DNA from 4 places in the Streptomyces sp. NPDC051664 genome. Region 2 is predicted to be linked to each of the others. Evidence: riboswitches for the same ligand, from Rfam matches in the RefSeq annotation. Region 2 holds a riboswitch; each other region holds the start of a gene.
What was found. A riboswitch is a leader RNA that binds a small molecule or an ion and turns the genes downstream of it on or off. The one in region 2 is predicted to bind thiamine pyrophosphate.

Region 1: it holds a riboswitch for thiamine pyrophosphate, as region 2 does, so the genes downstream of both, thiC (phosphomethylpyrimidine synthase ThiC) here and ACIA8E_RS33340 (purine-cytosine permease family protein) in region 2, are expected to answer to the same signal.
Region 3: it holds a riboswitch for thiamine pyrophosphate, as region 2 does, so the genes downstream of both, ACIA8E_RS00140 (thiamine ABC transporter substrate binding subunit) here and ACIA8E_RS33340 (purine-cytosine permease family protein) in region 2, are expected to answer to the same signal.
Region 4: it holds a riboswitch for thiamine pyrophosphate, as region 2 does, so the genes downstream of both, thiO (glycine oxidase ThiO) here and ACIA8E_RS33340 (purine-cytosine permease family protein) in region 2, are expected to answer to the same signal.

What each region holds. Positions count from the first base shown of each region.
Region 1 is NZ_JBITCU010000006.1:173,811-181,432, reverse strand. It holds gene ACIA8E_RS14335 (metallophosphoesterase) at 1-1,029, shown strand, start outside; gene ACIA8E_RS14330 (hypothetical protein) at 1,212-2,036, shown strand; gene thiC (phosphomethylpyrimidine synthase ThiC) at 2,196-3,971, opposite strand; TPP riboswitch at 3,964-4,097, opposite strand; gene ACIA8E_RS14320 (YibE/F family protein) at 4,169-5,506, shown strand; gene ACIA8E_RS14315 (SsgA family sporulation/cell division regulator) at 5,602-6,039, opposite strand; gene ACIA8E_RS14310 (IclR family transcriptional regulator) at 6,141-6,911, opposite strand; gene ACIA8E_RS14305 (DUF5326 family protein) at 7,159-7,377, opposite strand; gene ACIA8E_RS14300 (cupin domain-containing protein) at 7,515-7,622, opposite strand, start outside.
Region 2 is NZ_JBITCU010000028.1:85,695-93,316, forward strand. It holds gene thiM (hydroxyethylthiazole kinase) at 1-718, opposite strand, end outside; gene ACIA8E_RS33340 (purine-cytosine permease family protein) at 793-2,199, opposite strand; TPP riboswitch at 2,191-2,285, opposite strand; gene ACIA8E_RS33345 (hypothetical protein) at 2,407-3,345, opposite strand; gene ACIA8E_RS33350 (GMC family oxidoreductase N-terminal domain-containing protein) at 3,358-4,953, opposite strand; gene ACIA8E_RS33355 (DUF5987 family protein) at 4,950-5,519, opposite strand; gene ACIA8E_RS33360 (hypothetical protein) at 5,666-6,265, opposite strand; gene ACIA8E_RS33365 (GNAT family N-acetyltransferase) at 6,612-7,145, shown strand; gene ACIA8E_RS33370 (TetR/AcrR family transcriptional regulator) at 7,136-7,622, opposite strand, start outside.
Region 3 is NZ_JBITCU010000001.1:26,959-34,580, reverse strand. It holds gene pyrH (UMP kinase) at 1-598, shown strand, start outside; gene frr (ribosome recycling factor) at 781-1,338, shown strand; gene ACIA8E_RS00160 (phosphatidate cytidylyltransferase) at 1,338-2,426, shown strand; gene ACIA8E_RS00155 (hypothetical protein) at 2,624-2,875, opposite strand; gene ACIA8E_RS00150 (DUF6233 domain-containing protein) at 2,902-3,243, opposite strand; gene rlmN (23S rRNA (adenine(2503)-C(2))-methyltransferase RlmN) at 3,463-4,569, shown strand; TPP riboswitch at 4,606-4,722, shown strand; gene ACIA8E_RS00140 (thiamine ABC transporter substrate binding subunit) at 4,796-5,917, shown strand; gene ACIA8E_RS00135 (ABC transporter permease) at 6,037-7,622, shown strand, end outside.
Region 4 is NZ_JBITCU010000004.1:204,341-211,962, reverse strand. It holds gene ACIA8E_RS10020 (phytoene desaturase family protein) at 1-286, shown strand, start outside; gene ACIA8E_RS10015 (hypothetical protein) at 411-1,373, opposite strand; gene metF (methylenetetrahydrofolate reductase [NAD(P)H]) at 1,426-2,343, opposite strand; gene thiE (thiamine phosphate synthase) at 2,479-3,132, opposite strand; gene ACIA8E_RS10000 (Rv2175c family DNA-binding protein) at 3,276-3,641, opposite strand; gene ACIA8E_RS09995 (NAD(P)/FAD-dependent oxidoreductase) at 3,746-4,936, opposite strand; gene ACIA8E_RS09990 (hypothetical protein) at 5,034-5,375, opposite strand; TPP riboswitch at 5,427-5,539, shown strand; gene thiO (glycine oxidase ThiO) at 5,537-6,769, shown strand; gene thiS (sulfur carrier protein ThiS) at 6,766-6,984, shown strand; gene ACIA8E_RS09975 (thiazole synthase) at 6,987-7,622, shown strand, end outside.

The sequences.
Region 1 (7,622 bases), on a different contig from region 2:
GTGGAGTGGACAGCGACGTTGCGTGACTTCCGTGTGCCGCCCTATGCGCAGACTCCGGCGCCGCCCGTGGCGCCGCACCCCGGCAATGTCGCACCGGGCGACGAGCCGGAGGGATACACGCCCACCGCGCGCGATCTTCCCGTGATCAACCGCGGTGACACCGTCCAGGTGCAGGCCGTCCCGGATCAGCGGCCCGCCACGGACCAGGGTCTCGGACCGCTGTACGTGGTCGGCGACGTCCACGGCTATCTGGACGAGCTTCACGACGCCCTCAGGGAACAGGGCCTCATCGACGCCGAGGGTGCCTGGGCCGCGGGCAACGCCCGGCTCTGGTTCCTCGGCGACTTCACCGACCGCGGCCCGGACGGCATCGGCGTCATCGACCTGGTCATGCGTCTGTCCGCCGAGGCCGCGGCCGCGGGCGGCTACTGCAAGGCCCTGATGGGCAACCACGAACTACTTCTCATCGGCGCCAAGCGGTTCGCCGACACACCGGTCAACTCCGGTGCGGGCACCGCCACCTTCCAGGCCGCCTGGCTGCTCAACGGCGGCCAGAAGACCGACATGGAGCGGCTCCAGGACGTCCACCTCCAGTGGATGTCCCGTCTCGACGCGGTCGTCGAGGAGGACGGGCACCTTCTGATGCACTCCGACACGACGGCGTACCTCGAGTACGGCTCCACCATCGAAGACGTCAACGAGACCGTGCATGCCATTCTCACGCGTAACGACGCCGACGAGTGCTGGGACCTGTTCCGCAAGCTCACCAGGCGGTTCGCCTTCCGCGACGAGGGGGGCTCGCAGGCAGTCCAGGAGCTGATGGCGGCGTACGGCGGACAGCGCATCGTCCATGGTCACAGCCCCATTCCGTATCTGCTCGGCGAGGTCGGCTCGGAGGACGGCGAGGACAGCGCCGGCCCCGTGGTGGACGGCCCGCACGTGTACGCGGACGGGTTCGCCATCGCCATGGACGGCGGCGTGACCATGGCCGGAAAGCTGCTGGTCGTCCGGCTGCCCTTGCATGACTGACGGTCTTCGGGGAAGACGCATCCACGACCTGACCACGCCGACCACTGGGCCTATTTACGGAAACCCCCTGTCACCCCGTGCCGTGGGCGCTCTACCATCGGCCTATCAGTAGCAGGCTCTCCTCCGTTTCCGCCCAACTGCCCGGTCCAAGCGGGTACTCAGGCCCAACGGAGCATCGGGGGATGCACATGAACAGCGCTCCGCACCTGCTGGCCGAGGACCGACCCGAGTACGAGCGGATCCTCGGCGATGCGCTACGCCACGCTCACGAACGACCGGATCTGGCCGGAGTCGGTGAACGGCTCAACACGGAACAGCTGCGCACCATGGCGCTGAACGCCACGGCTCTGATCACCGCGGCGGCAGCCACCGAGTACGACCACTACGTGAAGGTCCGCGAAGAGCTGCGCGGACCGGCCGCCGACTCGGCCCAGGGCTCGGGCCTCGGGTCCGAAGCTGACGATCCGGACCGGCCTGGCGCCGGCATAGGGGCGGTCGTCACCGTCCTGGCGCCGATGCTCGCGGGCACCGCCGCCCTGATCTTCCTGCTGGTCGGCTACATCCTGAAGATGCTCAGCAGGCCCCCGTCGTTCGCCGACACCATGGTCACCGCCGGCTGGTTCTTCGCCGCGGTCATGGCGGCAGCGATACTGGCCGCCGCCATCGGACTGCTCACCACGGCGCTGCGCAACGGCTCGACGTCGCTGCCGGCCGAGGAAACCGAGGACGAGCTGCCGGAGGATGTGGCGCGCGCCAGGGAGGCCTGGCGCCATGCGCTGCTGGAGCGGGGCATCCTGCCGTTCCTGCGGGATGCGCTCGCCGATCCCACGGCCGGCCCCGCATCACGTACACCGCACCGTTCGGCCAACCGCATCCCGAAGATCGGCTACTCCAGGCCGGACTTCTCGGGCCCGGAAGAGGGCCCGGCGGCGGGTCCCCGCCCGTCGTTCACCAGCCCCGACTTCACCAGCCCGGACTTCGGCGGCCCGGAACACGAGCTGGACTGACCGGGTCGAATCCCTTGTTCGTCGTCCTCGTGCCGGCGATCGGAGCCGGTCTCTCCTCGTACCCGTGGCCCGGCTCCTCCTTCAGGCTTTCGGCCTGGAGACGTGCACTGCGCCGCGACGGTTCTCGCAGCGCCCCGGCGCAGTACACCACCCGATGACTCAGTCCGCGATCGGCAGATAGACGCGGTTGCCGGCCGCCGCGAACTCCTTGGACTTCTCCGCCATGCCCGCCTCGATCTCCGACTGCGAACCGCCGTGCTCACGACGGATGTCCTGAGAGATCTTCATCGAGCAGAACTTCGGGCCGCACATCGAGCAGAAGTGCGCCGTCTTCGCCGGTTCCGCCGGCAGCGTCTCGTCATGGAACTCCCGCGCCGTGTCCGGGTCGAGAGCCAGATTGAACTGGTCCTCCCACCGGAACTCGAAGCGTGCGTCCGACAGCGCGTCGTCCCAGTCCTGCGCACCCGGGTGCCCCTTGGCGAGGTCCGCCGCATGGGCCGCGATCTTGTAGGTGATGACGCCCGTCTTCACGTCGTCCCGGTTGGGCAGGCCCAGGTGCTCCTTGGGCGTGACGTAGCAGAGCATCGCCGTCCCCCACCAGGCGATCATCGCGGCGCCGATGCCCGAAGTGATGTGGTCGTACGCCGGGGCTACATCGGTGGTCAGCGGGCCGAGCGTGTAGAACGGCGCCTCCTCGCAGATCTCCTGCTGGAGGTCGATGTTCTCCTTGATCTTGTGCATCGGGACATGGCCCGGGCCCTCGATCATCGTCTGGACGCCGAACCGCTTGGCGATCGAGTTGAGTTCGCCGAGCGTGCGCAGTTCGGCGAACTGCGCCTCGTCGTTGGCGTCGGCGATCGAGCCGGGACGCAGCCCGTCGCCCAGCGAGTACGTCACGTCGTACGTCGCGAGGATCTCGCAGAGCTCCTCGAAGTTCTCATACAGGAACGACTCCTTGTGGTGCGCCAGGCACCAGGCCGCCATGATCGAGCCGCCGCGGGAGACGATGCCGGTCTTGCGGCGGGCGGTGAGCGGGACGTACGGGAGGCGCACGCCGGCATGGACCGTCATGTAGTCGACGCCCTGCTCGGCCTGCTCGATGACGGTGTCCTTGTAGATCTCCCAGGTCAGTTCCTCCGCCCTGCCGTCGACCTTTTCGAGGGCCTGGTAGAGCGGAACGGTGCCGATCGGCACCGGGGAGTTACGCAGAACCCACTCACGGGTGGTGTGAATGTTGCGGCCGGTGGAGAGATCCATGACCGTGTCGGCGCCCCACCGCGTCGCCCACGTCATCTTCTCGACCTCCTCCTCGATGGAGGAGGTGACCGCGGAGTTGCCGATGTTGGCGTTGACCTTCACCAGGAACCGCCTACCGATGATCATCGGCTCGATCTCCGGGTGGTTGACATTGGCCGGCAGGACCGCCCGGCCCGCGGCGATCTCCTCGCGTACGACCTCGGGTTCGACGTTCTCCCGGATCGCCACGTACTCCATCTCCGGGGTGATCTCGCCCCGCCGGGCGTACGCGAGCTGGGTCACCGGCTGCCCCTCGCGGCTGCGGCGCGGCTGCCGCGGGCGACCGGGGAAGACCGCGTCGAGGTTGCGCAGTCCGCCGCGCGGCGAGGTGTGCTTGAGCCCGTCGTCCTCGGGGCGGACCGGGCGGCCCGCGTACTCCTCGGTGTCGCCGCGGGCGACGATCCAGTTCTCCCGCAGCGGCGCGAGGCCGCGGCGGACGTCGGTGTCCGTGGTGGGATCGGTGTACGGCCCCGACGTGTCGTACAGCGTCACGGCGTTGCCGTTGGTCAGGTGCACCTGCCGGACCGGCACCCGGAGGTCCGGGCGCGAGCCCTGGACGTATCCCTTGTGCCAGCCGATGGACTTTCCGGCCTCGTCACTCTGGTTCGAGGCAGGCGTGCGTGCGTCCGATGTGGTCATGAGACCTACTCCCTACGCCGGCATTACCCGGTAACAGGTTCGGCGGTCGGCGCAGCCTGTCCCGTACGGATGTACGGATATCAGCGCCCTCTCAGCCCGGTGCTCCGAGCTCCCGCGTGTACAAAGGTGTCATCAAGCTAGCGCCCTTCGAGGCGTACTGAACAGTGGACCCCTTCACTTCTTGCGATGATCCCCCGGTGACGTCCCCTCAAAATGACTCCGGACCGCAGGACCATCAGCACGGTCACTCGCACAGTCACGGGCCTGCGGCGCCGGTCTCGAAGCATCTGCGCAAGGTCATCGCGGCCGTCCTGATCCCGTTCACCACCGCTGTCGTCGTCGGCCTGGTGGTGCTCTGGCCGGGCGGTGCACCCGCGCACGAGCGCACCGGCGTCGGCTTCGACCGGCAGACCCAGCAGGCCACGGTGGTGAACGTCGACAAGGTCGACTGCAAGGACGTGAACGCCGCGCAGACCGCTGCCACCGGCAACACCACGACGCCGTCGGGGAACGCCACTCCCGGCCAGGAGCCGGGGCTGTGCGAGAAGGCCACGATCGAGGTGACGACCGGCCACGACAAGGGAAGGACCTTCGTCGAGATCGTCCAGCCCGACGCGCCACGGCAGTTGCACGAGGGACAGGGCGTGATCGTCGCGTACGCCCCCGACGCGCCCCATGACCTTCAGTACTCCGTGACGGATGTGGACCGGAAAGTCCCGATGGCTCTGCTGGCCGGGATCTTCGCTCTCGCAGTGGTCGTGGTGGGCAGGCTGCGCGGGGTGATGGCGCTGATCGCGCTCGCCGTGTCGTTCGCCGTGCTGACCCTGTTCATCCTCCCCGCGATCCTGCAGGGTTCGAACCCGCTGCTGGTCGCGGTCATCGGGGCCAGCGCGATCATGCTGATCGCGCTCTACATGTGCCATGGGCTGACCGCCCGCACCTCGGTCGCGGTCATCGGCACGCTGATCTCACTGCTGCTGATCGGGCTGCTCGGTTCGCTCTTCATCGACTGGGCGAGCCTGACCGGCAACACCGACGACAGCACCGGCCTCATCCACGGCCTGTACCCCCACATCGACATGAGCGGCCTGCTGCTGGCCGGTGTCATCATCGGCTCGCTCGGCGTGCTGGACGATGTGACGGTCACCCAGACATCGGCGGTCTGGGAACTGCACCAGGCCGACCCGACGATGGGCGCGCGGAAGCTGTACCGGGCAGGCATCAGGATCGGTCGCGACCACATCGCCTCAGTGGTCAACACGCTGGTGCTCGCCTACGCCGGCGCCGCGCTTCCCTTGCTGCTGCTGTTCTCGATCGCGCAGAGCAGTGTGGGCACGGTGGCCAACAGCGAACTCGTGGCGGAGGAGATCGTACGAACGCTGGTCGGGTCGATCGGACTGGTCGCCTCGGTGCCGGTGACGACGGTGCTGGCGGCGCTGGTCGTCTCCGCGGACCGCACAGGGCTCGGCGCGGGAACCGAAGCTTCGGCACCCGCACGGAACGGAAGGGGCCGGCGTCGCAGGGCGAGGCATTGACGCTCAAGGCTGTGGCCGTCCCGGCGCGGAGTGCATATCACCCGTTCGGCAGATACCGCGTTCGACCGGCGCGCCATCCGTCGGCGCAAACCTTTTCAACCGGCGTTCTGTTCCTTGGCCAGGATCCGGCCCAGCGCCTCCTCGAGGTTGCCCTCGAAGTCACTCAGCGTGCACTCCTGGCCGAGGGGGACGAGCTTGTCCGTCCGGTCGAGAAACGCGACGAGTGGCGCCGTGCCGGCCCTGAAGAGAGCGCGGTCCGCGCCGACCTGAAGCCGGATGTGTACGTCGGACAGCCCCTCGGGCTCAGTGGGACTGATGTGCACATCACCGTCACCGCTGGGGCTGTTGAGGCCGTCCAACAGAAGCTCACGACCGAAAGCCCAGGTGACGGGGGCGTCGCCGGGCAGATGGAAGGTCATCCGGATCGCGTACGGATCGCATACCTCGTACCGGAGCTCCACCGGGATACGGAATGAGAGCTCCTCGGAGACGAGAAAACTCATCATGACCTCAGCTTGAACCGACTCGCGCATCGTTCAACCCCGCAGTAGATGAATCTGGCCAGGAATGATCCCCCATGGCCCTATTGACGCCATCGTGGTGTACGCGATAGCAGATCACAAGGAGTGATTTTTCAGATACTGATAGAGAACACCAACGAACGCAAGAGGCTCGCCACTTCACCGCGTAGTCGTTCGACTGCGGGGAGCAAGCGTTCTTCTTCCTCGAGAGGTACCGAAATGGCCATGGCGGCAGCCGTGTAGCCGACTGCGATCGGGATGGCGGCGCAGACCGTTCCGAGGGCGTACTCCTGTCGTTCGACAACAGGTTCGGTTCGCTCCAACGACCTCAAACGCTCAAGAAAAGCCGGTCGGTCCCGCACCGAGTAGCGGGTCAGCGGCTGCACAGGGTGACGATCCAGATGGTCCTCACGGGCCTTCTCGTCGAGCCGGCTCAAGAGACACTGGCCGATCGCATGGGCATGTCCGGTCTCCCGGAACGAGGCCCACTCCTCGACCGCCGGTGCTGCGGGGGTGTCGGCGACCGCGATGAGTTCGATCTCACCCTCGCGGTAGACGGCGCAGTACACCGGTGCACCGATGATGTCGCGCCAGCGGGCCAGCGACTGGGCCATGGTGCTGCGACGATTCTGCAGCGCACCGTCGTCGACCAGCCTCTCGGCGGCGGAGCCGAAGAGGAATACGCCGTTCTCCCGGCGCAGATAGCCTTCGTGGGTCAGGGTGCGCAACAGGTGATAGGCAGTGGGAAGGGGAAGCCCCGCTTCCCGTGCGAGCTGCTTCGCAGGCGCCCCGTCCCGATGGGCGCCCACAGCCTCCAACAGCCTCAACGCCCGCTGAACCGAACCGATCAACGTCGGGACAGCGGTACTCGATGCCGTGGTCAAAGGTCACCCCCAGGCGTGGTGACGGGCAGTCAGCCCGTTCGTGGGGGCCGCCCCCACGGACCTGCCGCAGACCTGGGGTCCGGAGACCGGGTGTGTACACAAACCACTGGTCAGGGTGGTGGCGGACAGTTGTTTCCCAGGCAACGGCAGCGGACCGCCACTGTATCGGCAGCATCCGCGAGGGGCGTCGTTTCGTCTTGTACTTAGCTCAGCTGGGCTAATTGCCCGACTGGTGACCGGCCGCCGCCTACCAGTCGCCGCGCGACGACGAGGACGACATGAACTTCCGTACGACGAACACGAGCCCGCCGACCAGGATCACGAAGACCAGGACCTTGAAGAGCAGACCGATCACGAACCCGATCACGCTGGCGATCAGGCCGCCGAACACGACGATCGCGATGACGGGCACCGCGACCCACTTCACCCACCAGGGCATCCCCGCGAATATCTCCCGAACGGCCATCGTCCCAACCTCGTCTCTGTGCGTAACGGCTTCGATGAGCACCTGCTTCGATGCTAGAGGCGCGGGGGTGGCCTGCGGGGGCACCGGAGCCCCCGAACTCCCCTGATCGAACCCTTAGGGATCCCTGAGGGCCCGGCTCAGCTCTCCGGCGGAGAGAAGACCACCATGACCCGCAGATCCTCGGTGATGTGGTGGAACTTGTGGGCCACACCGGCCGGTACGTACACCACGCTCCCTCTGCCCAC
Region 2 (7,622 bases):
CCTCCTTCGCGGCCAGCTCGGCGGCCACCGTGTACGCGGTGACGGCGGCCACCACCGCGGCGAACCGGTCCTTGTCGACCGCCGCGAAGGCCGCCATCACCGCCCCCAGCGCGCAGCCGCCCCCTGTCACCCGGGTCAACAGGGCATCACCGTTGGCGATCCGAGCGCTGCGCACCCCGTCGGTGACGAAGTCGACAGGCCCGGAGACGGCGACCACGCAGCCGGCTGTACGCGCCAGCTCGCGTGCTGACTCCTCGGCGGCCCCGACGCCGTCGGAGGAGTCCACGCCGCGGCCGCCGTCGCCCGCGCCCGCGAGTGCGATGATCTCGGACGCGTTGCCCCGGATCACAGTCGGTCGCAGCCGCAGGAGCTCTCGTGCCAGCGCGGTGCGCACCGGCAGCGCGCCGACCGCCACCGGGTCGAGGACCCACGGCGTGCCGGCCGAACCCGCCGCCCGTGCGGCCTCGACCATGGCGGAGCGCTGCTCCGCGTGCGGGGTGCCGAGATTGATCAGGACACCGGAGGCGACCCGGGCGAAGGGGCCGGCCTCCTCCGGAATGTCGACCATGGCCGGCGAGGCGCCCAGCGCCAGCAGGACGTTGGCGGTGAAGCCCGTGACCACCGAGTTCGTCAGGCACTGAACCAGAGGGGAGTCCGTCCGCACGCGTGCGAGGGCCTGCGGGACGAAGGCGGTGTGATCGGCGGATGCAACGGGCATGGGATTTCGCTCCGTGGGGGAGGGGATGTCGTTCGGGCGCCGACGGACGTCGGGGTCCGTCGGCCGGCGGCAGGTCAGTCCTGCGGGCGATGGCGTAGCCGTAGCGGCGCGTAGACGGCGAGCGCCACGAGGAACGCCACGTAGTACGAGAGGTCGGCGCCGTGCAGGGCGGCCGCCACCGGGCCCACGTACAGACTGGTGTCCATGAACGGCACGGCCGCGGCGAAGGCGACGGCGAATGCCAGCAGCGGGGGCCATCCGGAGTGCGGCCGGGCGGTCTCGGCGGCGAGGTCGATCGCCGCACCGCCCCGTGCCCGGGACCGTGCGATCCAGTCGACGATGACGATCGCCACGAATCCGGGGATCCAGTAGCCGACGAACAGCAGCACGTTCTGGAAGCGGGCAGTGGTGTCGGCAGCGTGCATCCACAGCACCAGAGGGAAGCCGAGGACGGCGGCGAGAGCGGCTGCCGCCGGGCGCGGAAGGCGCACGCCGACGGTCTGCAGAGCCAAGGAACCGCTGTAGTCGTTCATGGCGTTGCTGCAGAGCGCAGCCAGCGCCACGGCGAGCAGCCCGAACGCGCCCAACACCCCACCGCCCAGTAGCTTGTCCACCCCTGCGGCGGTCTGGTCGGTCAGCACGGACGCGCCCAGCAACCCGAGGGCCTGGACGGCCACGAAGGACACCACGAGGCCGAGCAGCGTGAACCAGAACATGCGCGGGCGCGAGGTCGTGGGCGGCAGATAGCGGCTGAAGTCGCTGGCGTACGGAGCCCAGGACAGGGCCAGACTCAGCGCGATGGTGCTGGTCAGGACGAACGCGCCGGCCTGGTCGGCGCCGTGCGCGGTGCCGGCGCCGACCGGATGGACACCGTCGAGCAGCCGCCAGGCGATCAGCGCGAACGCGGCGGCGAGCACGAAGGTCATGACGATCTGGAGCCGGTGGATGGCCTCGTAGCCCAGGACGCCGAGGGCGCCTTGGGCCAGCATCATGGCCAGGACGCCGAGCCAGAACGGCCAGCCGCACAGCCGCGCGAGCGCGTCCCCGCCGAACAGCCCGATCAGCGCGTCCCAGGCGACCGAGGACAGCCACTGCAGGATGCCGGGCACCGTCACGGCCCGGCCGAAGGCGAGCCGGGCCAGCGGCAGCTGCCCGGCACCGGTCTGGCTCCCCCAGGTGCCCAGGTAGGCGGTGGGCACCGCGCCGAGCACCGTGCCCAGCACGACGGCGGCGAGCGCGGTGGCGAAGTCCAGGCCGAGGGCGATGCCGACGGTGCCGGTGAACACGCCGGTCATGGTCAGATTGGGAGCGAACCACACGGTGAACAGGCGCCCGGGACCGCCGTAACGGTTGCTCTCGGGGACCGGCTCGATGCCGTGCGTCTCGACGCGGAGGTCGCCGGGGGCCGCCGGCATCCGTCCGTCGAAGACGGTCTGCCGGCCGTCGGCGGGCAGCCCGCCGGAAACATGCGTCAACGGCATGAAAGACATCCCTCCGCCAGTGCGAACTGGTTCAGGTTCGACGGGTGTGATCTCAGCCCTCGGATAGGGCACCCCGTGTCCGGTACGACGGTCAGACTAACCCGGTCCCTTTGAACACCTGCACCGAGGTCTGTGTGGCAGACGACTCGGTGGGTTCGTCCGTGGCGTGGATGCGCGGTCCGCGCCACGGGGGGCGGCGCGCCGTGCTCACGGTCGCGTCCCCACCTCCGCGTGACCCGTGCGATCCAGATGCCAGCGGTGTTCCACCTCGAAGCGGTGCAGCCCGGTGCGGCGTTCGACGATCACGTCGACGGTGGCACGTTCCGTGTTGGTGCACGTGGCGGTCGCTCCGTCAGGGTCGGTGTAGGAGAGCGACACACAGTCGGCCGGGTCCTGGGTCACATCGATCCGTAGCCTGCGCCGCGCGGTGCCGCCTGCGACCGACCAGTCGGGCAGACCGATCCGTGCACGCAGCAGTGGGGCGGTCAGCAACGGGTCGCGCGGCCAGTCGGTGCCACCGATCCGCAGCTGAAGCATGGGCAGCGGTGGCAGCCACCGCATCGTGGGACGGCGGGCGACGGCGGCCACCACTTCCAGTACGTCCCCGCCGCCGAGGCCCGCATGGAGCCACGCCCATCGCTGGGCATTGCCGTGACCGGCGATCCGGGCGACGCCTCCCATGGCGCCGGAGAGGGTGAACCGCCGCTCCCCGACGACGAGTTCCCCGTCGAAAACGGCGTCGGGGGCAGGCACGATCTGGGCGGCGGGCAGCAGCTCACGCTGCCAGGACCAGCGCGGAAAGGTGTAGAGGGGCTCTCCGCCGCCGGTGACCGTCAGGCGCCAGGTGATCGCGCCCGCGGTGCCTTCCAGCAGCCGGGGCGTTGCCCGCACGCCCGGCACCGCGAAGTACGCCTCGCCCTGGGGCGGCGGGGATTCCGGGGCCCCGAACCGCTCGGTGACCGGCGGTCCGTCCGGCGGAAAGACGGATATCCAGCCATGTGCCCGGGCCGGGCCGCCGTGCTTGGGCGTCACCACTTCGTGGTGGATCCACAGGCCGGTACCGGTACGAGGATCGGTCAACGTCGCGTACCAGACTTCGAGCCGCCCTGGACGGCCGGTCATCCGCGGCGGGTAGAGCGAGTTCACGAGGGATTCCTTTCACCGGGGCGCGGGGGCCCCGTACCGTGCGCGAACGCCTGCCTCGGCGGTGCTCTCCACGATGCCGGGACAGGCCCGTTCGGCCAGCGCCGCGATCGTCAGTGAGGGGTTGACGCAGAGCGAGGTCGGTACTGCCGAGCCGTCCGTGACGAACAGGCCGGGATGGCCTCGTAGTTCGCCGCGTTCGTCGAGCGCCGAGGTGGCGGGGTCGTCACCCATCCGGCAGGAGGCGAGGGGGTGCGCGCTCACGGACCCGGCGGCGTTCTCGCTCCAGGGCCGCACCCGCGCAAGACCGTCGCGCTCCAGCACCGCGCGGGCCTCGGCATCCGCGGCGGCCCAGCCGCGCAGGGTGTTCGCCGTCGGCCGGTACGACAGCGTGGACAGGCAGAGCGACGTGGCCACGCGCGTCGAGCTTCCGGTGGGCGGCGGCGGGCCGAAGACGCCCTCGTTGTCGTCCTCCGTCATGGCGAGCACGGAGAGCCACGACGGCCAGCGTGCCCGCATCTCCTTCTTGTGGACGCCGAACCAGCTCGTCGCCGGGGCGTCAGTGGCCTGCGCCAGCAGGTCGGTGATGCCGGGGAAGTAGATCTGCTGAAGGGAGAAGCGGGTGAACTCCGCCGCTGCCGGGTCGAGCCGGTCGTACGACATGGAGCCGATGGGCTTCCCGATGGGGAAGCCCTGGTACGGGACGCCCGGTGCGCGCTCGAGACCGAGCAGGTCGCGCACCTTGCCTTCGTCGACGTCGGCGATGGACACGCGGTCGCCGTTGCCCGAGAAGTAGCGCCCGACGGCTTGCGGGACGCCGCCGAGCAGGGGAGCCGAGCGCTGCAGCAGCACGGGGGTGGCCAGAGCGCCCGCGGCCAGCACCACGGTCTTGGCCTCGATCGCCCCCACGCCGACCGGCAACCGGTAGTCGCCGGCGTCGAGCTGCGTGTACGAGACGCGGTAGCGGTAACCGGGTGTGCTGGCGGGAGCGATCGTCTGCGCCTCGTGGAGCGGGCGGATCTCGGCGCCGTGCGCGGTCGCGGCGGGGAGGTAGTTCAGCAGCATGGAGCGCTTGGCGTCGAAGTGGCAGCCGTTCAGCATCCAGTTGCAGTTGGTGCAGCGGGCCAGGTCGACGGCGACGGGCACAGGGTTGCAGGTGCGGCCCGCACGCGCGCACGCTGCAGCGAACAGCCCTCCGGGATAGGGGACTTGGTCCCAGCTCTGCTCGGCGACGGGCAGAGCCTCCTCGACCCGGTCGTACCAGGGGTCGAGGGCGGCGCGGGTCAGGGTCGAAGGCCACAGGCGGTGGCCCAGACTGCCGCGGCGGTCGAAGACGAAGCCCGGAGCCCGCAGCGAAGCGGCGAAGTAGACCACGCTGGACCCGCCGACGCAGTTCCCGGCGACGACGGTGATGCCGTCGCCCTGCACGAGGTCGACGATCCGGGTATAGCTGCCCAGGCGCAGGTCATGGGTGAAGTCGGGGGCGGTGAAATGCGGTCCGCGTTCCAGGATCACCACCTCGGCGCCGCCCGCGGCCAGATGGTAGGCGGGGATGGCGCCCCCGAAGCCGCTGCCGATGACCAGCACGTCGGTGCGTTCGATGGCGCTCATGCGGGGTGCCCTCCGGGGGTGGTGAGAGGGTGCTCGGAGGCGAGCCTTCTGCCGTACGAGTAGTCGGGGAAGCGCCACAGTCCGTCGGCGCCGGGCGCCGGGAAGCCGATCCAGGCCAGGCCCGGGTGGCGTTGCCGGATGGCTACGGCGGTGTGCAGATGGGCTGCCGTGTCGAAGGCCGCGGCGGCGAAGAGTGCGAGCAGCGCGTACAGCTGCCGGTCTGGGGCGCCGGGCGTGAGCAGCTCTCCGGCGAGCGCGGTGCGGTCGGCGAACCGCAGCGCCACGAAGGGAGGTTGAGTGGGCAGCAGGACCCGGCCGTGGGTGGCCGCATAGGCGAGGACACGGGTGTTGACGAGCAGTGCCAGCTCGGGCAGCAGTACGCCGATGCCGAGATCGGGAAGGTTGAGCAGCTCGACGGCCCCCGCCTGTACGGCGCCGGGACCGGGGGCCGCCCCGGCGATCGCCACGTCACCGCCGTACCGCTTCTCGCCCGGGACCATGGTGTCCGCAAACGCCTCCAGCGTGGCGGTCGTCGGGTCGGGCAGCAGGAGGGAAGCGGGCAGCAGCCCGGCCCGATCCACCGGGACCGGCTCGGGGACAAGGGGCGCCGAAGGCGCGGCCCCGGCGGTCAGCTCCCCTGCCCGTAGGGCGGCCACGGCGGCGGTCAGTCCGACGATCAGCCGGCGCCGAGTGGGATGTGCGGGAGGTTCGCTCAACACAGCCCGCTCACCGGCAGCCGCACCATCACACCCGTGGCGTCGCGCACAAGCGCGTCGGCGAGCCGGGCGTCGTAGGGCCGGATCACCTTCGCGGCGTCCTCGGCCTGCGCGGGCTGCCCGGCGACGGTGATGTTGCGTACTCTCGCGGCGGCGCTGCCCTCCGCCTTGTCGAACCAGTAACTGCCGTCCCAGCCGACCAGTTCGGTTCCGCCGGCCGTGGCCTGCACGCTCCAATGGTCCAACTGCCAGTAACGGCAGGCCGGTACAGCGAGCGCGAAGCGCGCCGGCTCGGCCAGCAGAAAGCGCGCCGCGCCGCCGTTGGTCACGGTGATGTCCCGCTTGGCGTACTCCACGCACAGTGGGTCGGCGCCGAACAGGGAGAGCGGCGGCGTCTCGCCCTCGCCGTAGCGGTGGAAGGTACACGCGGAGGCGTACGAGGGGTCGGTGTAACCGCCGACGCCTGGTTCTGCGGCCGAGGCTGAAGCGGCGGGGAGCAGCGCGGCGGCTGCCGCCACCACCGCGCCGAGGGCGGTGAGGCGGACACCTGCGAACAGGGCGCCGGGGGCTTTCGTCGTGCGACGGAGTACGGGCACAGCAGGACCTTCCTCACGCACCAGCCCTGATGGGCGACGGTTACCCGCGGTCACAGCAGTCAGCATCCTGATCGCTGCACGCCGTCGGCGCAACCCATGGGACGGAGGTGATCCGGATGAGTGGAGAGGCAAGGGCGCCGACACACCATCCGGACGCGTGGCTGTCCCGTCATGCCTCGGATGTCGGTCTTCCTGTGCATGAGGTTGCCGCCTCGGTCCGACCGACCCCGCACCCGGGGACGGCGCCCCCGCTCCCGCCTGCCGGGGGGATCGGGCGGTCCGCCCTCCGCCGGTGCGGCGCGATATCCGATTGCGGACGGGGCGCCGGGGAGCCGAAAGTCGCGGCATGCGAGACATGGAGCTTTCGGACGGTGTCGTCACGCTGTCCCCCCTGCGCCTGGACGATGTAGACGCCCATCTGGCGGGCGAGGACGAGCAATTGGTCCGCTGGCTCAGCGGCGGTCCCGGCACTCGGGCCGGTGTCGAGAAGTACATCGCGCACTGCACTGAACAGTGGGCTGCCGACGGACCCTTGCGTGCCTTCGGGATACGGGCGGGGGACCGGAAGGTGCTGGCAGGCACGATCGACCTGCGGTTCGACACGGCGGCCCTGGCCCCCGGACAGGTCAACATCGCGTACGGCCTCTATCCGGCCTGGCGCGGCAAGGGACTTGCGACGCACGCCGTCGCCCTGGTCCGCGGCTACGCGGCGGTCGCCGGTGCGACGCAGGGAGTGATCAAGGTGGACCCGGAGAACGGGGCGTCGGTGGCGGTCGCACGGCGGGCGGGCTTCACCTACCTCAAGCAGGTCGCGGAAGCGGACGGCACCCTGTTCAACTGGTACGTCCATGATCTGCGGGGGGCACAGCCTCAGGACTGAGCCCCCAGAAACCGGTCTGTCCACAGCCGCAGCATCTCGTCGTCGAATGCCGGATCCTCGCGCAGCACGCCGGTGAGCGCCAGGCCGCGGTGCAGGACCAGCAGTGATTCGCAGAGCAGGGCGAAGTCCTCGCGCGCCGCTGTCTCCGGGCCGAAGATATCGGCCATCACCGCACGCTGGGCCGCGCCCACGTCCCGCTCGGCCGGCAGCAGTGCCGCTCTGAGGTCGGCGTCGGTGCGCGCTGCCAGCCACAGTTCCAGGCCCGCCAGGAAGTACGGGCCCGACATCGCCGTGCGCAGCAGGGCGAGCCCTTTCTCGCGGCTCTGTGCGCCGCCGTCCGTCTCGGCGCGGATGTGCGCGAGCCGCAACTCGGCGACATGGTGGGTGGCGGCCGCCAGCAGATCGGCCTTCGAGGCGAAGTGGTGCAGCAGCGCGCCGCGGGAGACGCCCGCCCGCTCCTGTACCCGCTGGGTCGTG
Region 3 (7,622 bases), on a different contig from region 2:
CGAAATCGCGGTCGTCATCGGCGGCGGCAACTTCTTCCGCGGTGCCGAGCTCCAGCAGCGCGGCATGGACCGGGCGCGCTCCGACTACATGGGCATGCTCGGCACGGTCATGAACTGCCTCGCGCTCCAGGACTTCCTGGAGAAGGAGGGCATCGACTCCCGGGTCCAGACCGCCATCACCATGGGCCAGGTCGCGGAGCCGTACATCCCGCTGCGCGCCGTGCGCCACCTGGAGAAGGGCCGCGTCGTCATCTTCGGTGCCGGTATGGGCATGCCGTACTTCTCCACCGACACCACTGCCGCCCAGCGCGCCCTGGAGATCGACGCCGAGGGTCTGCTGATGGGCAAGAACGGTGTGGACGGTGTCTACGACTCCGACCCCAAGACCAACCCCGACGCGGTGAAGTTCGACGCTCTGGAGTACAGCGAGGTGCTCGCCCGCGATCTCAAGATCGCCGACGCCACCGCCATCACACTCTGCCGTGACAACCGGCTGCCGATCCTTGTCTTCGAGCTCACCGCGACCGGCAATATCGCCCGTGCCGTCAAGGGTGAGAAGATCGGCACGCTCGTGAGCGACCAGGGCACCCGGGCCTGAGAACCGGGGGGACGGCTCCGGGGGATCCCGGTGCAGTCCCGGAGCTCTTCGGGAACACTCCTGGAAGGGCCCCGAACGATGGACAACGGCCTGCCGGTCGGACACCGTGCAGGTGAGGACGCGACGCAGGACCCGCCGGGCCGGAGCAAGCCGGGCCCACTCTAGACACGCAGGAGCACGTGGTGATCGAAGAAACCCTCCTCGAGGCCGAGGAGAAGATGGAGAAGGCCGTCGTGGTCGCGAAAGAGGACTTCGCCGCGATCCGCACCGGCCGTGCGCACCCGGCGATGTTCAACAAGATCGTCGCCGACTACTACGGCGCGCTGACCCCGATCAACCAGCTGGCCTCTTTCTCGGTTCCCGAGCCGCGGATGGCCGTCGTGACGCCGTTCGACAAGAGCGCTCTGCGCAACATCGAGCAGGCGATCCGTGACTCCGACCTCGGCGTCAACCCGAGCAACGACGGCAATATCATCCGGGTGAACTTCCCGGACCTCACCGAGGAGCGTCGCCGCGACTACATCAAGGTCGCGAAGACGAAGGCCGAGGACTCCAAGATCTCGATCCGGGCCGTCCGCCGCAAGGCCAAGGAGACCCTGGACAAGCTGGTCAAGGACAAGGAGTCCGGCGAGGACGAGGTGCGCCGCGCCGAGAAGGAGCTCGACGACACCACTGCGAAGTACGTCGCGCAGGTCGACGAGCTGCTCAAGCACAAGGAAGCCGAGCTGCTCGAAGTCTGATGAACGACTCTTCCTGGGGCGCTCCGCAGGCCGGCTACTGGGGTGCGCCCGAGATGCAGGCTGCTCCGGCGGGTCCTGCATACGATGTGCATGACGCCCAGCACACTCGGCCCATGCCCATCGTGCCTGACGTTCCCGACGCAGGTAGAGACGCTGACGACCGTGACGACCGTGACGAGCGGGACAGGGGAGCCGCCCGCCGGGGCGGTGGCCCCCTGTTCCGTGACGAGAAGCCGCAGGAGCCCATGTCCACCCCGCCGCCCCCGCAGAAGAAACGTGCGGGCCGTGATCTGCGAGCCGCCATAGGGGTCGGCGTGGGGCTCGGTGCCGTCATCGTCGCCTCGCTCTTCATCGTCAAGGCCGTCTTCATCGGTGTGATAGCGATCGCCGTCGTCGTCGGCCTCTGGGAGCTCACCTCCCGGCTCGAGGAGCGCAAGGGCATCAAGGCGCCGCTCGTACCGCTCGCGGTCGGCGGCGCGGCGATGATCGTGGCCGGCTATGTCCGCGGCGCCGAGGGCGCGTGGGTCGCGATGGCGCTGACCGCCCTGGCGTTGCTCGTCTGGCGGATGACCGAGCCGCCGGAGGGGTATCTCAAGGACGTCACGGCCGGAGTCTTCGCCGCGTTCTACGTACCGTTCCTGGCCACCTTCGTCGCGATGTTGCTGAGCGCGGACGACGGGCCGCAGCGGGTCCTCACCTTCCTGCTGCTGACCGTGGTCAGTGACACGGGGGCGTACGCCGTCGGCTGGCGCTTCGGCAAGCACAAGCTCGCGCCGCGGATCAGCCCCGGCAAGACCCGCGAGGGCCTGTTCGGGGCGGTCGCCTTCGCGATGGTCGCCGGTGCGCTGTGCATGCAGTTCCTGATCGACGGTGGCACCTGGTGGCAGGGTCTGCTGCTCGGCCTCGCCGTCGCCGCCAGCGCCACCCTCGGCGACCTGGGTGAGTCCATGATCAAGCGGGATCTCGGGATCAAGGACATGGGCACGCTGCTGCCGGGTCACGGTGGGATCATGGACCGGCTGGACTCGCTGCTGCCGACCGCTCCGGTGGTCTGGCTGCTGCTGGTGCTGTTCGTCGGCTCCAGCTGAACAGTCGGGTCGCCACCCATCCTGACCTGCTTTTTTGTGAGTGAGGGTCCGTTGTCCAGAGGGCGGCGGGCCCTCACTCTTCTGTCTGCGGGACTGCAAGAACCATGCCTGTTCACGGGCATGGCGGAAACCGGGGATCCAATTCCTGAAGCGGGTGTCGGCCCACCTGTCCCGATTCGAGGTTGCTGTGGGTCTGTCTACGGCTGCGGGCCGGGCGGGCCGGCAGTCTCATCGACAGAGGCCGCGCCGTACTGGTGTGGTCGGCCGCCCTGCCACTGCACCCATCGTGGGTCGTCCAGTACGTCACCGGCGTCGGGCAGGCCCGCGCGGCGCAGGAACTCGATCACGTCGTCGTCGCTGCGGGCGAGGCCCGCGACCTGGGCGCGGATCGTCACCCGACGGCCACCCGTTCCGGCTGGGCGGTGGATGACGATGGGTGCTTCGCTCATGTCCTCAGGTTCCGATGGTCCGTGGTTCACAGCACTCCCAGCTCTCTGTCCGGCCGGCAGTACGGGCAGGCCGTGATGCCGTCTTCCGTGAGCGCACGCAGGGCCTGCTCCCGGGTCATCGGCTTGGTTCTCTTGCCGCCCATGCCGCAGTCGCCCGTGTGGACGGCGTCGGCATGGGACGTGCCACCCGCGCGCTGCAGGGAGAGTCTCCAGTCGGGTGCCGGCGGCGGCAGGGTGCGTGCTGCCCGGACGGCCGCGGCCTCGCGTTCTTCCAGCTCGGCGATCGTCCGATCGGTTCGGCCGAGCTGATACGCCTGCCACTCGCGCACGATGCGCAGGCGATCCAGACGAGAGAAGTTTTCGGACACGTATTCGATTCTAGGTCTCGGTGGGACGCTGTGCGTACCACTCGCCTTTCGTGCGATCGGTCACTGTCCCTCGGGGCGGCTGGGCCGTCCGTGGGCCGCCAAAGGGCCGCCGACGTCGACTGATGACGACCGACGACGACCGGGCGTGTGCGCACCTCATCCCTCCTGAGCTGGTGAAGGCCTCTGCGACCACGGCGTGTCTGCAACACTGGAGGAACCATGCCTAAGCCCGGAGAACTCACTTTCGTCGCGCCCCGCGGAGCCAAGAAGCCGCCGCGGCACCTCGCCGACCTCACGCCCGCCGAGCGCAAGGAAGCCGTCGCCGCGATCGGCGAGAAGCCTTTCCGTGCGCAGCAGCTGTCGCAGCACTACTTCGCGCGGTACGCGCACGACCCGGCGGAATGGACCAACATCCCGGCCGGTTCGCGGGACAAGCTCGCCGAGGCGATGTTCCCCGACCTGATGTCCGTGGTCCGGCACATCAGCTGTGACGACGACACGACCCGTAAGACGCTGTGGAAGCTGCATGACGGGACGCTGGTCGAGTCCGTCCTCATGCGGTACCCGGAGCGGGTGACGATGTGCATCTCGTCGCAGGCCGGATGCGGGATGAACTGCCCGTTCTGTGCGACGGGGCAGGCCGGCCTGGACCGCAATCTGTCGACCGCCGAGATCGTCCACCAGATCGTGGACGGCATGCGGGCGCTGCGCGACGGAGAGGTGCCGGGCGGGCCCGCACGGCTCTCCAACATCGTCTTCATGGGCATGGGCGAGCCCCTGGCCAACTACAAGCGGGTGGTCGGCGCGATCCGTCGGCTGACCGACCCCGAGCCGGACGGCCTCGGCCTGTCTCAGCGCGGGATCACCGTCTCCACCGTGGGCCTGGTGCCGGCCATGCTGCGCTTCGCCGACGAGGGCTTCAAGTGCCGGCTCGCGGTCTCGCTGCATGCGCCGGACGACGAGCTGCGGGACACGCTCGTGCCGGTGAACACGCGCTGGAAGGTGCGTGAGGTGCTCGACGCGGCATGGGAGTACGCGGAGAAGTCCGGCCGCCGGATCTCCATCGAGTACGCGCTGATCCGCGACATCAACGACCAGGCCTGGCGTGGTGACCTGCTCGGCCGGCTCCTCAAGGGCAAGCGTGTGCATGTCAACTTGATTCCGTTGAACCCGACGCCCGGCTCCAAGTGGACCGCCTCGCGGCCCGAGGACGAGAAGGCGTTCGTCGAGGCGATCGCCGCCCACGGGGTGCCCGTGACCGTGCGGGACACCCGCGGTCAGGAGATCGACGGGGCGTGCGGGCAGCTGGCGGCATCCGAGCGCTGAAAGACGGCCCGTGTAATCTGGGCCGAAATCAATTTCATATTCCGACAGGGGAGCGCCACAGCGCTGAGAGTGCGGCACCGACGACAGGTTGGCCGCAGACCCTCTGAACCTCGCCCGGGTCATTCCGGGTAGGAAGTTCGGTCATCAACTCATGCTGTTGCGCCCTGCCCACCTCCCGGTGGGCAGGGCCGCGTCTCTTCCTGGTCAAACCCAGGAGGAATCAACAATGAGCACCACCGGTACCACGCGCCGCACCAAGCAGCTTGCGGCGACGGCCGTCGCGGCCGCGCTCGGCGTCACGGCACTCGCCGGCTGCAGCAGTTCCGACGGCTCGGCCTCCGGGGCCGGCGGCACGAAGGGCTCCGGGTCCAAGACCGTGACCCTGGTCAGCCATGACTCCTTCAACGCTTCCAAGGACGTACTGAAGGCGTTCACCCAGGAGACCGGCTACACCGTCAAGGTGCTCAAGAGCGGTGACGCCGGCGCCGCACTCAACCAGGAGATCCTGACCAAGGGATCCCCGCGCGGCGATGTGTTCTTCGGCGTCGACAACACGCTGCTCTCCCGCGCCCTCGACAACGGTCTGTTCACGCCGTACGAAGCGAAGGGCAGCGACCGGGTCGCGGCCGATACCCAGCTGGACGCGACCAAGCACCGGGTCACGCCGATCGACACCGGCGACATCTGCATCAACTACGACAAGAAGTACTTCGCCGACCGGAAGCTCGCGCCGCCGACGACCTTCGACGACCTGGCGAAGCCCGCGTACAGGAACCTCCTCGTCACGGAGAACGCCGCGACCTCGTCGCCCGGGCTCGGCTTCCTGCTGGGCACCGTCGCCGCCTACGGCGAGAACGGCTACCAGGATTACTGGAAGAAGCTGAAGAGCAACGGCGTCAAGGTCGTCGACGGCTGGGAGCAGGCGTACAACGAGGAGTTCTCCGGCTCCGCGGGCGGCAAGAAGGCCAAGGCCGACCGGCCGCTCGTCGTGTCGTACGCCTCCAGCCCGCCGGCCGAGGTGCTGTACGCGAAGCCGCAGCCGACCGAGGCCCCGACGGGGGTCGCGACCGGCACCTGCTTCCGCCAGATCGAGTTCGCGGGGTTGCTGAACGGCGCGAGGAACGAGGCCGGGGGCAAGGCTCTGCTGGACTTCCTGATCAGCAAGAAGTTCCAGGAGGACATGCCGCTCAACATGTTCGTGAGCCCGGTCACCAAGGACGCGAAGCTGCCGGAGATCTTCACCGAGTTCGGCGCGACGGTCGACAAGCCGACCACCGTGGCCCCCGACACCATCGCCAAGAACCGTGAGCAGTGGGTCCAGTCGTGGTCCTCGCTCGTAGTGAAGTAACGAAGACGCCCGCACCCGGCCCGGGCGCGCGCGGGGCAGGTCCGCGCGCCCGGCCGGGGCGCGCGGCGGGCGCCGCACGCCCGAGGGCGTGGCGCGGGGGCGCGGTGCGGCTCGGACTGATGGCCGTGCCCGTCGCGTTCTTCGCGGTGTTCTTCGCCTACCCCGTCGTCGCGATCGTCGGCCGCGGGCTGAAGGCCGACGGCGTCTGGCAGTTCGGCCGGATCGGCGAGGTGCTCAGCCGGCCGGACATCCTCGGCGTCCTCTGGTTCACCACCTGGCAGGCGCTCGCCTCGACCGCGCTGACCCTGCTGATCGCGCTGCCCGGCGCCTATGTCTTCGCCCGCTTCGACTTTCCCGGCAAACAACTGCTGCGGGCGGTCGTCACGGTGCCGTTCGTCCTGCCGACCGTCGTCGTCGGGACGGCCTTCCTGGCGCTGCTCGGGCGCGGCGGCTTCCTCGACGAACTGGCGGGCGTACGGCTCGACACCACCGTGTGGGCGATCCTGCTCGCCCATGTCTTCTTCAACTACGCGGTGGTCGTACGGACCGTCGGCGGCCTGTGGTCGCAGCTCGACCCACGGCAGGAGGAGGCCGCCCGGGTGCTGGGCGCCGGGCGGTTGGCAGCGTGGCGGCGGGTGACGCTGCCGGCCCTCGCGCCCGCCGTGGCCGCCGCGGCGCTGATGGTCTTCCTCTTCACGTTCACCTCCTTCGGGGTCGTGCAGATCCTCGGCGGTCCGGCGTACTCCACGCTGGAGGTGGAGATCTACCGGCAGACCGCCCAGCTGCTCGACCTCCCCACGGCCGCCGTGCTGACGATGGTGCAGTTCGCCGCCGTCGGCGCGGTCCTGGCTGTACACGCCTGGACCGTGCGGCGCAGGGAGACGGCGCTGAAGCTGGTTGACCCGGCGCAGACCGCCCGCAGGCCGCGCGGCGCCGGGCAGCGGGCGCTGCTCGGCGGGGTCCTGCTGACCGTGCTGGTGCTGATCCTGCTGCCGCTCGGCGTGCTGGTGGAGCGCTCGCTGGACGTGCCCGGCGGCCATGGCTTCGACTACTACCGCGCTCTGCGGTCCGTGGACGCGAGCGGCGGCACTTTCCTGGTCGCGCCGCTCGAAGCGATCTGGAACTCACTGCAGTACGCCCTGGTCGCGACCGCGATCGCGCTGGTCGTCGGCGGGCTCGCGGCGGCGGCGCTGACGAGGCGGGCCGGGCGGCTCGTCCGCGGCTTCGACGCGCTGCTGATGCTGCCGCTCGGGGTGTCCGCGGTCACCGTCGGCTTCGGTTTCCTGATCACGCTGGACAAGCCCCCGCTGGACCTGCGGACCACCTGGATCCTGGTGCCGCTGGCCCAGGCGCTGGTCGGTGTGCCGTTCGTCGTACGCACGATGCTGCCGGTCCTGCGGGCGGTGGACGGGCGTCTGCGCGAGGCGGCGGCGGTGCTCGGCGCGTCACCGCTGCGGGCCTGGCGCGAGGTCGACCTGCCGCTGGTGCGGCGGGCGCTGCTGGTCGCGGCGGGCTTCGCGTTCGCCGTGTCGCTCGGCGAGTTCGGGGCGACGGTGTTCATCGCGCGGCCCGACAACCCGACGCTGCCCGTCGCCGTGGCCCGGCTGCTCGGGCGGTCCGGGGAGCTCAACTACGGCCAGGCGATGGCCCTCAGCACCGTTTTGATGCTGGTGTGCGCGGTGTCGCTGCTGCTGCTCGAACGTAT
Region 4 (7,622 bases), on a different contig from region 2:
CGGCGCTGCCGTCCGCGGCATACGTGAGCGGCTGCTCCACGCCGAAGTGCGGACGCCCGCCCAAACGGCGGCCGACACCGGCGCCGAGGGCGGCTCGGTGCCCGCACCGGCGCTGGCCGGGGCCGGGGGCGCGTATCTGCATCCGGGGAACCGCACGCGGCTGCCGGGTCTCTACCTCGCGGGCGGCTGGTCCCACCCGGGCGGCGGGCTCGCGCACGCCGGGATGTCGGGGACGCTCGTCGCCGGGCTCATCGTGGAGGGGGACGGCTTCCGCGGCTCCCGGTGACCGGCCGGCATCGAGAAGGCAGGAGTGCGGGTACGGGGGCCGGGCGCATCGGGTACCGCCTCGCCCTCTGTCTCTCCCATGACCTCAGGGGCATGAGAGGGCAGGACCGGGGCCCCGGCGTCCGTCAGTAGCGGTACTGCTGTTCGTTGTAGCCGCTGTCGTAGGTGTTCGGGTACGGTGCGGGCTGCTGCTCCGGCGGGTACTGCTCGCCCTCGCGCTGTTGGGGCACCCAGACGCCGCCCGGCGGGGTCTCGGAGGTGTACTGCTGGGCGTAGGGGTCTGCCGGGTACTGCTGCTGGTTGCCGTAGCTGTCGTAGCTCGCGTAGGTGTCGTGCGCGCCGTACTGCGAGGGGCCGCCGGTGGTGCCGACGTACGGGTCGGAGTACGCGGCGTACTGCTGCTGGCCGGTGCCGTAGTCGTACTGCCCGGCGTAGCTGTCCTGCCCGGCGTAAGTCTCCTGCCCGGCGTAACTGTCCTGACTTGCGTACGCGTTCTGGTCGGCGTACACGCCCTGCCCGCCATAGCTCTCCTGGCCGGGCACGCCGCTGTACGTGGAGTAGTCGGTGTACGGGTCGTACGCACCGTACTGGGGCTGCCCCTGAGCCTGCTGGGACTCCTGCTGCGGGACGGGATCGGTATAGATGCCGTACTGCCCGGTGTCGTCCGGCAGCGGTTCCGGCTCGTAGACGGCGGCCGCCGGCGCGGGTGCGGCGTTCTCCGCCTCGTCCTCGCCCTCCCGGTCGTACCCCACTTCCAGGTCCGACACCTCGAGCGTGGGCTCCCGGCGGGTGTCCCGGTCACCGCTGCTTCGACGGCGACGGCTCTCGCCCGGGCTGCCCCCTATGGCCCAGCCGGTCGAGAAGCCGCGCCGGAAGGAGAGCGTGACGTACGTCTGGCCGATGGCGAACGCGATCGCTCCGACGGCGATGACGGGCACGGACGGCATCAGCACGCCGACGACCACACCGGCGAAGCCGGTGAAGGCGAGCAGACGCCAGCGCAGCCGCGCCTTGTACTGCAGGAGCACCTCGCCGAGCAGCCACAGCGCCACGATGCCGAACGCGATGTAGAGGACCGTCCAGCCCATGCCCGCCCCCATTTCTACGGCCGCCGCCCGGGATCATGGCGGGTACGGCCGGTCACGACTGCTTGTGCAGTCCGAGATTCTCGTAGATTTCGAGCGTTGCCGTCGAGTTGTTGAGCGTAATGAAGTGCAGCCCGGGCACACCCTCGGAGCGCAGCCTCGCGCAGAACTCCGTCGCGAACTCGATGCCAATGGAGCGTACAGCGGCTGCGTCGTCCTTGACGGCAAGGATGCGGTCTTTCAGGGACGAGGGCAGCGTCGCGTTGCTGAGCTGCGGAAACCGCTCCAACTGCTTGACGCTGGTGAGCGGCATGACCTCGGGGATGACGGGCGTGTCGCAACCCGCAGCAACCACGCGGTCACGCATCCGCAAATAGTCGTCCGGATCGAAGAACATCTGCGTGATCGCATAGTCGGCACCCGCGCGGCACTTGTCCACGAAATGCCGGATGTCGGTGTCCCAGTCGGTCGAGCGCGGATGCATCTCGGGAAATGCCGCGACCCCGACGCAGAAATCGCCGGATTCCTTGATGAGCCGGACGAGGTCGGCCGCGTACCGCACACCCTCCGGGTGCTCGACCCACGCGCCCATCGGGTCGCCCGGCGGGTCGCCGCGCACGGCGAGGATGTTCCTGATCCCGGCGTCGGCGTACTGCCCGATCATGTTGCGCAGTTCGGCGACGGAGTGGTTGACGGCCGTGAGGTGCGCGACCGGGGTGAGCGTGGAGTCGGCGGCGATCTGCTGGGTGGCTCTGACCGTCCCGGCCCGGGTGGAACCACCGGCCCCGTACGTCACGGAGACGAAGCTCGGGCCCACCGCCTCGACCCGGCGCAACGCATTCCAGAGATTACGCTCGCCCTTCTCGGTCTTGGGCGCCCAGAACTCGAACGAATACGAAGTCTTGCCGGTCGCCAGCAGCTCACGCACGGTGCGTGCGTGATCCGTCCTGGTAGAGGGAGTGCCAAGGGCCATACTGCAGATTAACCAGGGCGCGACGGTCCCCCAACCGGACCAGCGGCAATTGCCCGAATTGACTGGTGGTTTGTCCACCCTTCGGACAGTCCTCCGACCTGCTCCGGATGACCTGTGATTTCCGTGACGCGCCTGTCAGCCGTCGGCGCGCGCCCTGATCCGCTTCGTCAGCTCCGCGGTGGCCGCCACCGGGTCGTCGGCCTCGGTGATCGCCCGTACGACGACGACCCTGCGCGCTCCCGCGTCCAGCACCTCGTCGAGGTTGCCCGCGTCGATCCCGCCGATGGCGAACCAGGGGCGCGGCTGGGCGAGAGAGGCGGCGTACCGCACGAGGTCGAGGCCGGGGGCGTGCCGGCCGGGCTTGGTGGGGGTGGGCCAGCAGGGTCCGGTGCAGAAGTAGTCCACGCCGGGCTCGGCGACGGCGGCGTCGACCTCGGGCTCCGCGTGCGTGGAGCGGCCGATCACCACGTCCTCGCCGATGATGGCGCGGGCGGCGGGGACCGGCAGGTCTCCCTGGCCGAGGTGGAGCACGTCGGACCCGATGGCGTGGGCGACATCGGCCCGGTCGTTCACGGCGAGGAGCTTGCCGTGGCGTCGGCAGGCGTCGGCGAGGACCGCGAGGTGTTCGAGCTCCTCGGCCGCCTCCATGCCCTTGTCGCGCAGCTGGACGATGTCCACCCCGGAGGAAAGCACAGCATCGAGGAAGGCGGGCAGGTCGCCCTGGCGCCTGCGGGCATCCGTGCACAGATAGAGCCGGGCGTCGGACAGCAGCTCGCGAGGCGTGGGCATGGCGAGGTTCCCCCTTGATACAGCTGTACGGAATTCAGCGGTACGACACGGTCGGGCTGGTACAGCGGTGCGGCGTGCTGCGAGGGTACGGGCCGGGCCGTTCGGAACGGACCGTGCCCGTACCCCGCGTGCGGTTGTCCCGGTCAGACGGCGAGCGCCTGGGCGCGGCGCTTCACCTCCGTGCCGCGATTCTCGCTCAGCGCCTGCGCGGGGGTACCCGGCAGGGTCGGGTCGGGAGTGAAGAGCCACTCCAGCATCTCTTCGTCGGTGTAGCCGTCGTCCCTCAGGAGCGTCAGGGTGCCGGAGAGGCCCTTGACCACCTTGTTGCCGTCGATGAAGGCAACAGGCACCTGGAGCGTCCGGTTCTCACCACGTCGTACGGCGATGAGCTGGCCCTCCTTGACCAGCTGCCGCACGCGCGTCACCTCGACATCGAGCATTTCCGCGATGTCGGGAAGGTGGAGCCAGGCGGGGACGAGAGCATCAATCTTTGCGTCAATCTCGGTCACGGGGTCAAGCGTGCCATCCCGGACCGACAGTCGGCACGCGGACCCGACCGGACGGGGGTCGACCCAGTGCCCGCAAGGGCTCCGGAACCCCTCCGGGCGTGCCGCTACGGGGCATCGGCCCTGGCCGACTTCAGCGGTACGGCGGGGTCGGCTGCCCGCACCGGATCCAGCCGTGCCCCCGCCTCGATGAGTTTGCGCCCCTGGGCCAGATCGCGCGGCCGCCCGACGGCGAGGACGGCGACCAGTGCGCCGCCCCGCAGCCAGCACACGGACCAGGCGGGATCGGCCGGGTCACCACGCCAGATCAGGGTGTCCGCGCCCCCGTGATGGCCCGCGTACTGCACGAACCGGTCGAACTGCTCGGACCAGAAGTACGGCACGGGGTCGTATGCCAGGAGCTGCGACGCCCCGTCCGCACCGGCACCGATGATGTTGGCGGCGGCGGTCCGGGGCCCTTGGACGGCGTTGTCCCAGTGGTGGACGAGGAGCCGTGTGCCGTACCTCGCGGAGGGGAAGGAGGCGCAGTCCCCGACCGCATACACATCGGGCAGCGAGGTGCGCAGCGCGGCGTCGGCGGTCACCGATCCGTCCGGACCGAGGGCGATGCCGGAGCCGGCCAGCCAGCCGGTGGCGGGCCGGGCGCCGATCCCGACGACCACCGCTCCGGCGGCAACCGTGCGGCCGTCCGCGAGGACCACACTGCCGGGCTCGATCCGGGCCACCGGGGCGCCGGTGAGGAGTTCGGCGCCGCTCTGCGCGTACCAGCGGGCCATCGGGGCAGCGACCTCGGCGGGCAGGACGCCCGCGAGCGGCCGTTCGGCGGCCTCGACGACGGTGACCTCGCAGCCCGCGGCGCGGGCTGCGGTGGCGAATTCGGCGCCGATCCAGCCCGCGCCGACGACCACGACGGTGTGCTGCTGGTCGAGGACCGGCCGTAGCCGTGCGGCGTCGTCGAGGGTGCGCAGCAGATGGACGCCGGGCACCCCCTCGGAGCCGGGCAGCACCACCGGTTCGGCGCCGGAGGCGATGACCAGGACGTCGTACGGTACGGGGCCCGTCAGGGTGTCCAGTTCGTGCGCGTCGGCCCGTACGCCGGTCACGTCACGGCCCAGTTGCAGCTCGATGCCCAACTCTTCGAAGTCGATGTCGAAGGCGGAGCCTTCGGCCGTGCCGAGCAGCACCGCCTTGGACAGCGGGGGCCGGTCGTACGGCTGGTGGGGTTCGGCACCGATCAGGGCGACCGGGCCGGTGAAGCCCTGTTCCCGCAGGGCCACCGCGGTCTGCACGCCGGCCATGCCCGCACCGACGATGACGACGCGGCGCTCTGTCCGCCGGCCAGGCTGCTCTGTCTGCTGTTCGCTCACCTGTCCACCTTAAGCATCTGACGAACCATCAGGTTGCGAGTTCCTCGACCACGCTCGTCCCGCTGCCCTCCTGCGACTCCCCTTCCCAGCGCTCCTCCAGCCGCACCCGGCCGTCCGCAAGGCCGACGACGGTGGAGACGCAGTGTCCGCAGGAGGTCGATCCGTCCTGCTTCAACTGGACGTAGCGGAAGTCGAGTCGATCGCCGGTGCGAGTGCCGACGAGATGGCCCCGGACCACGTCCCCGCCCGCGTAGTCGGCCCAGATCGCGCCCTTCTCCTCGTGGTACGTGAAGCGGGTCCGGGTGCCGACCTGACCCGGCGCCTGGTCGGCGACCGGCGAGAGGACAAGTCCGTCGAGTGAACGGGCCACGGTGGCCGCTCCCTTACTGGGGCCGGGTGACGGGGTTTAGGGTGGCCGACGTAAGACACTCGCGGGAGCCCGGACGCACCGGGCTGAGAGGGAGGCTGGGCGGCCTCCGACCGTACGAACCTGATCCGGGTCATGCCGGCGAAGGGAGGGGCTGGACGCCCATGCGATCCTCCGGGAGCACATCAGCAGACGGATCCGGCGTACCCGGATCCGACGTCCTCGTCATCGGGGGCGGAATCATCGGTCTGGTGACCGCCTGGCGGGCGGCGCAGCGCGGCCTGCGCACCGCGGTCGTCGACCCCGACCCGGGCGGCGGTGCTGCCCGGGTCGCGGCCGGAATGCTCGCCGCCGTCACCGAACTCCACTACGGCGAGCAGATGCTGCTCGGTCTCAATCTCGCCTCCGCCGCGCGCTACCCGGCCTTCGCGGCCGAACTGGAGGCGGCGAGCGGCCAGGACATCGGCTTCCGGGCCTGCGGCACCCTCGCGGTCGCCCTGGACTCCGACGACCGCGCCCATCTGCGGGAACTGCACGCGCTCCAGCACCGTTCGGGGCTGCAGTCGGAGTGGCTCACCGGCCGCGAGTGCCGCCGCCTGGAACCGATGCTGGCGCCGGGTGTGCGCGGCGGTCTGCGGGTCGACGGCGACCACCAGGTCGACCCCCGCCGGCTGGCCGCCGCCCTGCTGACGGCCTGCGAACGGGCCGGGGTGGTCTTCCACCGCGACCGGGCGGAACGCCTCGTGGTGGTGCGGGACCGGGCAGCCGGAGCCGTACTGGCAGCCGGCACGGAGCTCGCAGCCGACCGGATCGTGCTCGCCGCGGGCAGCCTCAGCGGACGGCTCGCGGGGCTGCCGGACGAGGTCGTGCCGCCCGTCCGGCCGGTGAAGGGGCAGGTGCTGCGGCTGACCGTGCCCGCCGTGTACGCGCCGTTCCTCACCCGGACCGTACGAGCCGTGGTCCGCGGCAGCCATGTCTATCTCGTCCCGCGCGAGAACGGCGAGTTGGTCGTCGGCGCCACCAGCGAGGAGATGGGCTGGGACACCACGGTCACGGCGGGCGGGGTGTACGAGCTGCTGCGCGACGCCCACGAGCTGGTGCCCGGCATCACCGAACTGCCGCTCACCGAGACCCGGGCCGGCCTGCGCCCCGCCTCCCCCGACAACGCCCCGCTGCTCGGCCCCACCGCCCTGCCGGGCCTGTATCTCGCCACCGGCCACCACCGCAACGGGGTGCTGCTCACCCCCGTCACCGGCGACGCCATGGCCGAGCTCCTGACCACCGGCGAGCTGCCCGCCGTGGCCCGCCCGTTCACCCCCGGGCGGTTCGGGCCCGCCGTACCGCCGCCCGCCGCGCCCCCCGCCACCGCCTCCGCACGTCAGGAGCAGCCCGCATGACCGACTCCGTCGCGCTCTCCGTGTCCGTGAACGGCGACCCCCGCTCGATCGCCGCCGGCACCACCCTGGAAGCCCTCGTCGCCACCCTCACCGCTGCGCCCTCCGGCGTCGCGGCCGCCGTCAACGAGACCGTCGTCCCCCGCAGCCGGTGGTCCACCGCCGCGCTCGCCGACGGCGACCGGATCGAAGTTCTCACCGCGGTCCAGGGAGGCTGACCATGTCCGACGATCTCTTCACCCTCGGCGACACGACGTTCGGCTCCCGGCTGATCATGGGAACGGGCGGGGCGCCCAGCCTCGACGTGCTGGAACGCTCGCTGACCGCGTCGGGCACCGAGCTGACCACCGTCGCGATGCGCCGCCTCGATCCGACCGTGCAGGGTTCGGTGCTCTCCGTGCTGGAACGGCTCTCGATCCGCGTCCTGCCGAACACGGCGGGCTGCTTCACCGCGGGCGAGGCCGTGCTGACCGCGCGGCTGGCCCGCGAGGCGCTGGGCACCGACTGGATCAAGCTGGAGGTGGTGGCCGACGAGCGGACCCTGCTGCCCGACCCGATCGAGCTGCTGGACGCCGCGGAGACGCTGGTGGACGACGGCTTCACCGTCCTCCCGTACACGAATGACGACCCGGTGCTGGCCCGGAAGCTGGAGGACGTGGGATGTGCGGCGATCATGCCGCTCGGCTCCCCGATCGGCTCCGGTCTCGGCATCCGCAACCCGCACAACTTCCAGCTGATCGTCGAGCACGCCCGGGTACCGGTGATTCTCGACGCCGGCGCCGGGACCGCATCGGACGCGGCGCTCGCGATGGAGCTGGGGTGCGCGGCAGTGATGCTGGCGTCGGCGGTGACCCGG